4 regions of the Sedimentitalea todarodis genome follow, and region 3 is predicted to be linked to each of the others. Evidence: riboswitches for the same ligand, from Rfam matches in the RefSeq annotation. Region 3 holds a riboswitch; each other region holds the start of a gene.
The links. Region 3 has a riboswitch for cobalamin ahead of QO231_RS16625 (ABC transporter substrate-binding protein). Riboswitches for the same ligand answer to the same signal wherever they lie in the genome.
Positions count from the first base shown of each region.

Region 1: another riboswitch for cobalamin. It lies ahead of QO231_RS21780 (energy-coupling factor ABC transporter permease); the one in region 3 lies ahead of QO231_RS16625 (ABC transporter substrate-binding protein).
Region 2: another riboswitch for cobalamin. It lies ahead of QO231_RS17815 (DUF1636 domain-containing protein); the one in region 3 lies ahead of QO231_RS16625 (ABC transporter substrate-binding protein).
Region 4: another riboswitch for cobalamin. It lies ahead of QO231_RS17880 (energy-coupling factor ABC transporter permease); the one in region 3 lies ahead of QO231_RS16625 (ABC transporter substrate-binding protein).

Region 1 is NZ_JASMWN010000024.1:31,196-33,393, forward strand. Features, by position in the region: gene QO231_RS21775 (alkaline phosphatase) at 1-690, shown strand, start outside; cobalamin riboswitch at 944-1,153, shown strand; gene QO231_RS21780 (energy-coupling factor ABC transporter permease) at 1,198-1,878, shown strand; gene QO231_RS21785 (MerR family transcriptional regulator) at 1,952-2,198, opposite strand, start outside.
Region 2 is NZ_JASMWN010000016.1:54,205-56,402, forward strand. Features, by position in the region: partial or broken gene QO231_RS17810 (DUF6552 family protein) at 1-99, opposite strand, end outside; cobalamin riboswitch at 476-670, shown strand; gene QO231_RS17815 (DUF1636 domain-containing protein) at 759-1,148, shown strand; gene cobW (cobalamin biosynthesis protein CobW) at 1,148-2,198, shown strand, end outside.
Region 3 is NZ_JASMWN010000014.1:88,954-91,151, forward strand. Features, by position in the region: gene QO231_RS16615 (hypothetical protein) at 1-509, shown strand, start outside; gene QO231_RS16620 (helix-turn-helix domain-containing protein) at 595-1,002, shown strand; cobalamin riboswitch at 1,115-1,304, shown strand; gene QO231_RS16625 (ABC transporter substrate-binding protein) at 1,408-2,198, shown strand, end outside.
Region 4 is NZ_JASMWN010000016.1:67,304-69,501, forward strand. Features, by position in the region: gene QO231_RS17870 (cobyrinate a,c-diamide synthase) at 1-30, shown strand, start outside; gene cobA (uroporphyrinogen-III C-methyltransferase) at 27-746, shown strand; cobalamin riboswitch at 785-974, shown strand; gene QO231_RS17880 (energy-coupling factor ABC transporter permease) at 1,024-1,701, shown strand; gene cobF (precorrin-6A synthase (deacetylating)) at 1,761-2,198, shown strand, end outside.

The sequences.
Region 1 (2,198 bases), on a different contig from region 3:
GATGGGACCCCGATCCTCGGGTTGTTTGAAAGCAGCCACATGATGTACGAAGCTGACCGCGAAGACGAACCCAGCCTGGCCGACATGACCGGTGCGGCCATCCAGGCGCTTCAGGCAAAATCGGGGGACAATGGCTTCTTTCTTCAGGTCGAAGCGGGTCGCGTGGACCATGCCAACCACGGCGGCAACCTTGCACGCGCGGTACGTGACCAAAAGGCGTTCTCCGACGCCGTCGCGATCGCTGATGAACTGACGGACGATGCCGACACCCTGATCATCGTGACGGCTGATCATGAACATGCACTTGCCTTCAATGGTTATTGCGGGCGTGGGTCGGACATCCTTGGCCTGTGCATGGGCATCGACGGCGAAGGCGTGGCGCATACCGGAGAGCCCGAATTGGGAGCCGACAATAAGCCGTTCACCGTCGCAGGCTACCTGAACGGTGCGGGATCGGTTCTGACCGAACAAGCGGATGGTTCTTTCTTTGGTACGCGACCGGTGCTCACCGAAGAGGCCGCGACAGACCTGGACTATTTGCAGCAGGCGGTGGTTCCCAAGTCCTCCGAAACCCATTCGGGTGAGGATGTCGCCGCCTATGCCAAAGGCCCGTGGGCACACCTTGTCGATGGCACAATTGAACAGAACATGATTTTTCACATCATGAACTATGCCGCGACGGCCGAATAATCTGATTTGGTCTGATCACGACATCCCCAAGAGTTCCGCTCTTGGGGATGTTTTGCTTTTTCGGATGGAGACCAGGGAGATCCGTCCTGGGCTTAGTTTTTCTCGGAAAGTTGAAGAGATGAGTTGATGTAACTAGCTGTTTGATGGAGTAGTTTTGTGTTATTTCGCATCATACTTGGGCTAAATTTGGTTGCCACAGCGACTACACACCAACTGCATTCTACAAACCATCTTGACTCGGGCAGGCCGAGGATATCAGGTGCTCGGACTTGGTCCCAAAGCCGATTTGCGGCGGCGGGGTAAATGGGAACGCGGTAGGGACATCAAGTCCTGTCCTGATCCGAGACTGCCCACGCAACTGTGAGCGTTAGCTGCATTCCGAATACCACTGGAGAGATCCGGGAAGGTGGAATTGCCGCGATGAAGCGCGAGTCAGGAAACCTGCCAGGTACACTGTGACGCCTCTAGGGAGGCATCTTGCACGATGGGTGCAGAAAGGACGAACTAATGCATATTGAACCTGGCGTCGTGGACGGCGCAAAACTCGTACTGGGAACCGCGACTGGCGTTGCCTCAGTTGGAATTGTCGCCAAGCTCGCTGTTGATCACGTGAAGCAGAACGGTAACATCTTAGCTTTGGTCGGACGCTCCGCTGCGGCAAGCGCGATGGTGCTCGGATTCTTTGAATTTCTGCCGCATCCACCTGTTGGAGTGTCAGAAGTACATCTGATACTTGGGACCACACTTTTCCTGATCCTCGGCACAGTTCCAACAGCTATTGGTCTGATCTTTGGTCTTGTCGCGCAAAGCTTCCTGTTTTCACCCACAGACATTCCGCAGTTGGGAATGAACCTGACCACGCTCATTCTGCCAGTTTTGGCGATGGCGGCATTGGCTCAACGAATTATACCGGCCGACACCCCTTACACTGAAGTAACCTATGGCCAAGCCGCGAAGCTATCTGCGGTGTTCCAAGGTGGAATTGTCGCATGGGTGGCATTCTGGGTATTCTACGGGCAAGGATTTACAGCAGAGACCTTAGCAAATGCAGGTGCATTCGCCTCAGTCTACATCATCGTTGTATTGCTTGAACCTATCATTGACCTTGGTGCTCTGGCTTTGGCAAAGACATTCCGGAGGTTCGAGAACACAGGCCTTCCGCACGCCCGGCTCTATCAACCTGCTTAAGGTAATTAGTAACCAAGTACGACCGACCATTGTCGTTTTACACACCGTTTTGGAATGCGAGCAATTGGCGCGACTACGCGCCGATTGCATCATGGTCGGTCAGACACTCCGAATGATCGCGCAAGACTTCGAGAACCTTACAGTCCGCCGTATTCCCCCCGCTGCATTCATGAATCATGCGCTTCAGCTCTGTGCGCAGCGCTTTCAGCCGATCCATCCTTAATTCTACCTGCTTGAGTTGCCGCCGGGCGATGGAATCCGCCTCATGGCAGGAGCGGTCGGGATTATCACTGAGATCAAGAAGCTCGCGGATCGCTTCA
Region 2 (2,198 bases), on a different contig from region 3:
CGCTGAATACCCCATGATCTGAACGATCGACGCACCCCATTTGACAGCAAATATGACGCGGTCCTTCGAAGGGCTCGCGAACGCGACATTAGCCAGCATGGCCCAACCCTCCTTCAACGCGCCCAGTTGCTTCAGCGTCGTAAAAACGCGAAAGAAGATCGCCTCCCCCGAAACAGCAACCATACGCGGGATCAACCAATATAAATTCAACAGGCATTTACTTCACCATACTCTGTTTGATCCTCATATACTCCTCATGATGCAGCTGAACACGCCAGAACCGATCCTTCATGACGATAGAAATACTACTTCCTATGAACGACTTTCCATCAATTTGGGCGGCCGCAACCTATCGAGCGTGTCGTCTCGCAACTGAACAGAGACGCAGAATCTGAGCACAGCCTGCACCGACAGCATTTGGTGATGCGCAAGTGACCCGGTTCGCTCCAAACGCTTGACAACGCCGCGCCCCTTGGTCATTCCGCAACATGTTGGTTTCTGCGAAAGCAGATGAAAAGGGAATGCTTGACGCAGCCGTCCCCGCGACCGTGACCGGAGAGGTCGCCCAAGCCACTGGCCGATATCGGTCGGGAAGGCGGGCAGACCGCCAGAAAGCCGCCGCTTTCTGACATCCGCAAGCCGGGAGACCTGCCAGCACGAAATGACGTTGGCCGGGCGGGGTGTCTTGGTCACGGGCCCGGCACCCGCTTTGCCCGCGATCTCCCCGCCTCCCGGCTGCCCGAAAGAGGTGAACACGGATGACAGAGCCGATGCCCGATGTCGCGCCCGTAGAGTTGCTGGTCTGCCTGACCTGCCGGCGTGGCCAGCCGACCGACACCGAAGGCACGCGCCCCGGCGCGATGCTGCATGAGGCACTGGCGGGCCAAGACCTGCCGGCGGGTGTCACCCTGCGAGGGGTCGAATGCCTGTCCAACTGCGATCATGGCTGCTCTATCGTGTTTCGTGGCGGCGGAAGTCGCTGGACCTATGTCTATGGCAATTTTGACGAGACCACCGACGCGCCGATGATCCTTGATGTCGCTGCCCGCTATCACGCCGCGCCCGACGGGCTGGTCCCGTGGCGCGAGCGCCCTGTCCATTTCCGCAAGAACTGTATCGCCCGTATCCCCCCGATTGGAGAGACCTGATGTCCAACCTGTCCAAGCTGCCCGTCACCGTGATCACCGGATTTCTCGGTTCTGGCAAAACCACCCTCATCCGCCACCTCATGCAGAACCCGCAAGGCAAGCGTCTGGCCGTGGTAGTCAATGAATTCGGTGATGTCGGCGTCGATGGCGACATCCTGAAATCCTGCGCCATCCCGGATTGCCCGGCCGAAAACATCATGGAACTGTCCAACGGTTGCATCTGCTGCACCGTGGCCGACGACTTCATCCCGACCATCGAAGCCCTGATGGCGCTGGACCCGCGCCCGGATCATATCCTGATCGAGACCTCGGGTCTCGCACTTCCCAAGCCGCTGCTCAAGGCGTTTGACTGGCCCGATATCCGCAGCCGCATCACCGTTGACGGTGTCATCGCGCTCGCCGATGCCGAGGCCGTCGCCGCAGGTCGTTTCGCCCCCGACGTCGCCCGCGTCGACGCCCAGCGCGCAGCTGACGACTCGCTCGATCACGAAACGCCGCTGTCCGAGGTGTTCGAGGATCAGATCAGCTGTGCCGACATCATCCTGCTGACCAAACCCGACCTTGCCGGGCCAGACGGCGTTGCAAAGGCACGCGCCGTCATCGCCGCCCAAGCGCCCCGCCCGCTGCCCGTGATCGAGGTTGCCGAAGGGGCCGTCGACGTGCGCGTGATCCTAGGGCTCGAGGCCGCCGCCGAGGACGACATGGATGCCCGTCCCAGCCACCACGACAGCGCGGATGACCACGAACACGACGATTTTGAGAGCATTGTCGTGGATTTGCCCGAACAATCCGATCCTGCCGATCTGGTTTTCCGGATCGAACAGCTGGCGAACGAGCGCAACATCCTGCGCGTCAAAGGCTATGTTGCGGTCACCGGAAAACCCATGCGCTTGCTGGTGCAGGCCGTCGGAGCGCGCGTGCGGCACCAGTATGACCGTGCCTGGAAGCCGGATGAGGCGCGCCAGGGTCGTCTTGTCGTCATCGCGGAACATGACGACATCGATGCCGCCGCGATACGCGACATCCTTACCTGCCTGCCGACAGCGGCAG
Region 3 (2,198 bases):
ACACGCTCTTCACCAACACCGGAGTCATCTACAGCAAGGACGATACAGAACCCAAGAAGATCCGGCCGTTCCAATGGTTGTTCGATGGTTTTCAGTACGATGCGACCCTCGACTTCAAGCGGCGCTGTGTTCACATATTCTATGCCTCCGACGTTCAGCGTTCGCCCCAGAAACCTGACGATCAAAACGGCAAGGTACTCGGCGTGGGCGGTCCACTGGAGACGCACCGCCGGGACAAGCGCATGACCCCTGTGGGCATTGTTGAGGGGGGTGGCGATACCATCGCCCACGAGATCGGTCATGGCCTGGGACTTCTTCATCCTGACAGAGACATATCGAAAGAGCCGCTGCGGCCCGGAGAACCGCGGCACGATCCCAACAATGCGACGGACCGCAACAACTTGTTGCTGAAGGCACCGACGGGCGAGGACCTCAATAGCTATCAGGCCGAGTTCCTGAAGCTATCCATTTCCGCAAACGGGCTCTCGCTGGGTTGTCCGGGAAGCTGAAGAAATTGCTCAGTTATACTCGGAGTCTTTGACTTGCCGAATTTGGCGACTTGACGTTGAGGCTTGGAACGATTCGGGTAAGCCAATGATCCGGAACAACTTTCTTTCCCCAGCGGAACGCCTCAAACTTGAGTGCTGCGTGCGCATTCAGCGCGAGGACCATGGCGTCGCGCGGAGGGCGAATGCGATCCTGCTGCTCGACGATGGCGAGAATTGCGTGCAGATCGCGAAATTTCTGTACTTGGACGACGACACCATTCGCAGTTGGTACAAGTCTTATCGGGACGGTGGCTGGGAAGCGCTTGCCCTTGATGGCTGGAAGGGCGGCAAGTCTCGCATGACCTCTGATCAGGAAACCGTGCTATGCGACTGGCTGCAGGCTCGCTTCTGCCGATCGACAGCTGAGATCAGGACCTACATCGCTGCAGAGTTTGGTCTGGATTCTTCACATTCCGGCGGGAGTGGGGTTGAGGCACCGTGCCGCGAAATTTGACTGCGCGCCCACTCTACCGAATGCTGCGGAATCTCCGAACGGCAGCTTTGTCGGCAATTTGCGATTGGCGAAGGGCCTGCTCATTCTGTGCTTGCCGCTGGCCGTAGATCCTGCAATTGCTTGTTCCGTCGGTTTCCTCCGGGAATGAAAAGGGAATCCGTTCCGGCCTTGGCCGGGAAACGGAACTGCCCCCGCAACTGTAGGCGGCGAGCGCCTCTCGATATGCCACTGGGTGAGTTCCGGGAAGGCGAGAGGTGTCGCGACCCGCCAGTCAGGAGACCTGCCGACGCGAGTGAAACCACGATCGGACGGGGTGTGCCGGGGCGGGAAACCTGTCGCGTCCCGTATGATCGCACACTGTTTCGCGTTTTGTCCCTGCCGGTCCCATCTGACGGGAAAGAACGGATGAAACAGACACTGATCACGGCCACCCTGCTGGCCAGCGCCGCGCTGCCCCTGCATGCGCAAGAAACAACCTACCCCCTGAACCTGACGAATTGCGGCGTGGAGATGTCCTTCGACACCGCCCCGGGCAGTGCCGTGACCATCGGCCAGTCCGCGACCGAGATCCTCTATTCCCTCGGCCTTGCGCCCAAGGTCTCGGGCACCTCCGTCTGGTTCAATCCGGTCCTGCCGGAGTTCGCGGAGGTGAACGAGGGGATCGAGCGGATGGCCGACAATGATCCCAGCTTCGAAAGCGTGGTCGCGAAGAAGCCGGGGCTGGTCGCCGTGCAATATGAATGGCACGTGGGCGAAAGCGGGATCGTGGGCACCCGCGAGATGTTCCGTGACGTTGGCGTTCCGACATACATCATGCCCGCCGATTGCGACACCAAGGACAATTCCACCGGCGGGGACGGCACGCGCGTGGGCGCCTTCGACACCGCCTCGGTTTACAAGGGCATCCGCGAGCTTGCGGCGATCTTCGACGTGCAGTCGGCCGGCGAGGGTCTGGTCGCGGAACTGGAGGCATCCGAACGCGATGCTATCGCGCGTGCGGAAGGCCTCGATCTGCCGGGCGATCTGACGGCCGTCTTCTGGTTCTCTTCCGCAGATCTGGAGATTGACCCCTATGTGGCCGGGCGGCTCGGCGCGCCGGGGTACATGATGTCGAATCTCGGGATCGAGAACATCATCGAGTCCGACGAGGAATGGCCGACGGTCGGGTGGGAGAGCATCGCCCGCGCGGATCCAGA
Region 4 (2,198 bases), on a different contig from region 3:
TTTCACCTGATCGCCGAGGCCACGGTGTGAGTGGGTTTGTCTCGTTTGTCGGATCGGGTCCGGGAGATCCGGAATTGATGACCCTGAAGGCCGTGGATCGGATGAAGCAGGCTGATGCGATCCTGTTCGACGACCTGTCCTCTGGTCCGATCCTGTCCCATGCCCGTCCGGGGGCCGATCTGGTCGGCGTCGGCAAGCGCGCGGGCCGACCTTCGCCAAAGCAGGATCACGTGAGTCGCCTGCTGGTGGACTATGCCTCGGACGGTGCGCGGGTGGTGCGCCTGAAATCCGGCGATGGCGGCATGTTCGGACGCCTCGAAGAAGAACTGGTCGCGCTGCGCGCGGCAGGCATCCCCTTTGAAATCATTCCCGGCGTTCCCTCCGCCTGCGCGGCGGCGGCGGCGGCTGGCATTCCGCTCACCCGGCGGCTGACTGCGCGGCGGGTGCAATTCGTCACCGGCCATGATGTCGCGGGACAGTTACCAGAAGACCTCAACATGGCGGCACTGGCGGATGATCAGGCCACCACCGTTGTGTTCATGGGCAAACGGACCTTTCCCAAGCTGGCGGGTATGTTGATGGAACATGGTCTGCCCGCCGATACCCCTGCCCTGCTGGCCGAGGCGGTCGGAACGCCGGAACAGGCCCTGCATCGCGGCACCATAGCCACATTGGCGGACCGGCTAGCGAAGGAAAGCGGCACGGCACCTGCGCTGATCCTGTACGGGCCGCTGTCAGAGATCTGAATGCCGGATTTGGACTTGACGCAAGACGCCTCCGTCACCCATGAAGGAATGTACGGTGCCCATGCTCGCAAGGCTTGGGATAATAGGGAACAGGGTGAAATTCCCGGACTGCCCCCGCAACTGTAACAGGGGAGTATGCGTTCACGTAACCACTGGCTTGATGCCGGGAAGGAACAACGCATGCGACGATCCGAAAGTCAGGAAACCTGCCGTGATGGAACCGATCGAGCGATGACCAAACACACCCGCCGGGGTTGGCGGAAAAGGAGATTGAAACATGCATATCGAACCCGGAGTAGTCCACGGCGCCAAGATGATTCTGGCCGTAGGAACGGCGGCAGCGGCCGCTGGCTATTCGCTGAAGCTGATTGCCAGCGAACTGAAGAGCCGCTCTGTCCTCTCACTTGTGGCGCGCAGCGCAATCGCGACGGCTGCGGTATTGATCTTTTTTGAATTGTTGCCGCACTTTCCCGTCGGCATTTCCGAAGTGCACTTCATCCTCGGCACGACCTTGCTGTTGATTCTGGGGATTGCACCGGCGGCGATCGGATTGGCGGCCGGACTGGCGATACAGGGCATGGTCTTTGCTCCGACCGACATGCCGATGTATTTCGTCAACATCACCACCCTGTTGGTGCCCCTGTTCGCCATCGGTGCCCTCGCGCGCAAGGCACTGCCGCAGAACGTGGCCTATGTTGATCTGAAATACATGGACGTGTTCAAACTGTCGGTGGCCTATCAGGGCGGCGTTGTCGCCTGGGTCGCGTTCTGGGCGTTCTATGGTCAGGGTGTGGGTGCCGAAACCTTTGCCGCAGTCACCAGCTTTGGCATGGCCTACATGATGGTTGTGCTGATCGAGCCGCTGGTCGATCTCGCGGTTCTCGCCGGTGCCAAATCCATCAAGGGTTTGCGCGGGTCCGGTCTGGTTACAGACCGCCTGCATAACGCCGCATAAATCAACTGACATCTGGGGAAAGGCCTCGTCCGATTGCGGGACGGGGCCTTTTGTTTGCCATGCAAGAGTTGTTGCTGATCGGGATCGGGACCGGAAACCCGGATCATGTCACCCGGCAGGGTGCCGGTGCGATCCGCCGTGCGGACCTGATCCTCATCCCACGTAAAGGGGCCGGGAAATCAGACCTTGCCGGCTTGCGGGAAACGATCATCAATGCGGTTACTGATACGCCGCCCCGACTGTCCTATTTCGACATCCCCCAACGGCGCGATGACGATGGCTATTTGCGTGGGGTCGATGCCTGGCACGATGCGATCGCGGCCCGGTGGCAGGCGGCGATCGGGACCAGTCCGGAAGCCAAGGTGGTGGCGCTGTTGGTCTGGGGCGATCCGTCGCTTTACGACAGTTCCCTGCGCATCGCCGCACGGCTCGACCCCCAACCACGCACCCGGGTCATTCCCGGCATCACGGCGTTGCAGGCGCTGACAGCGGCGCAT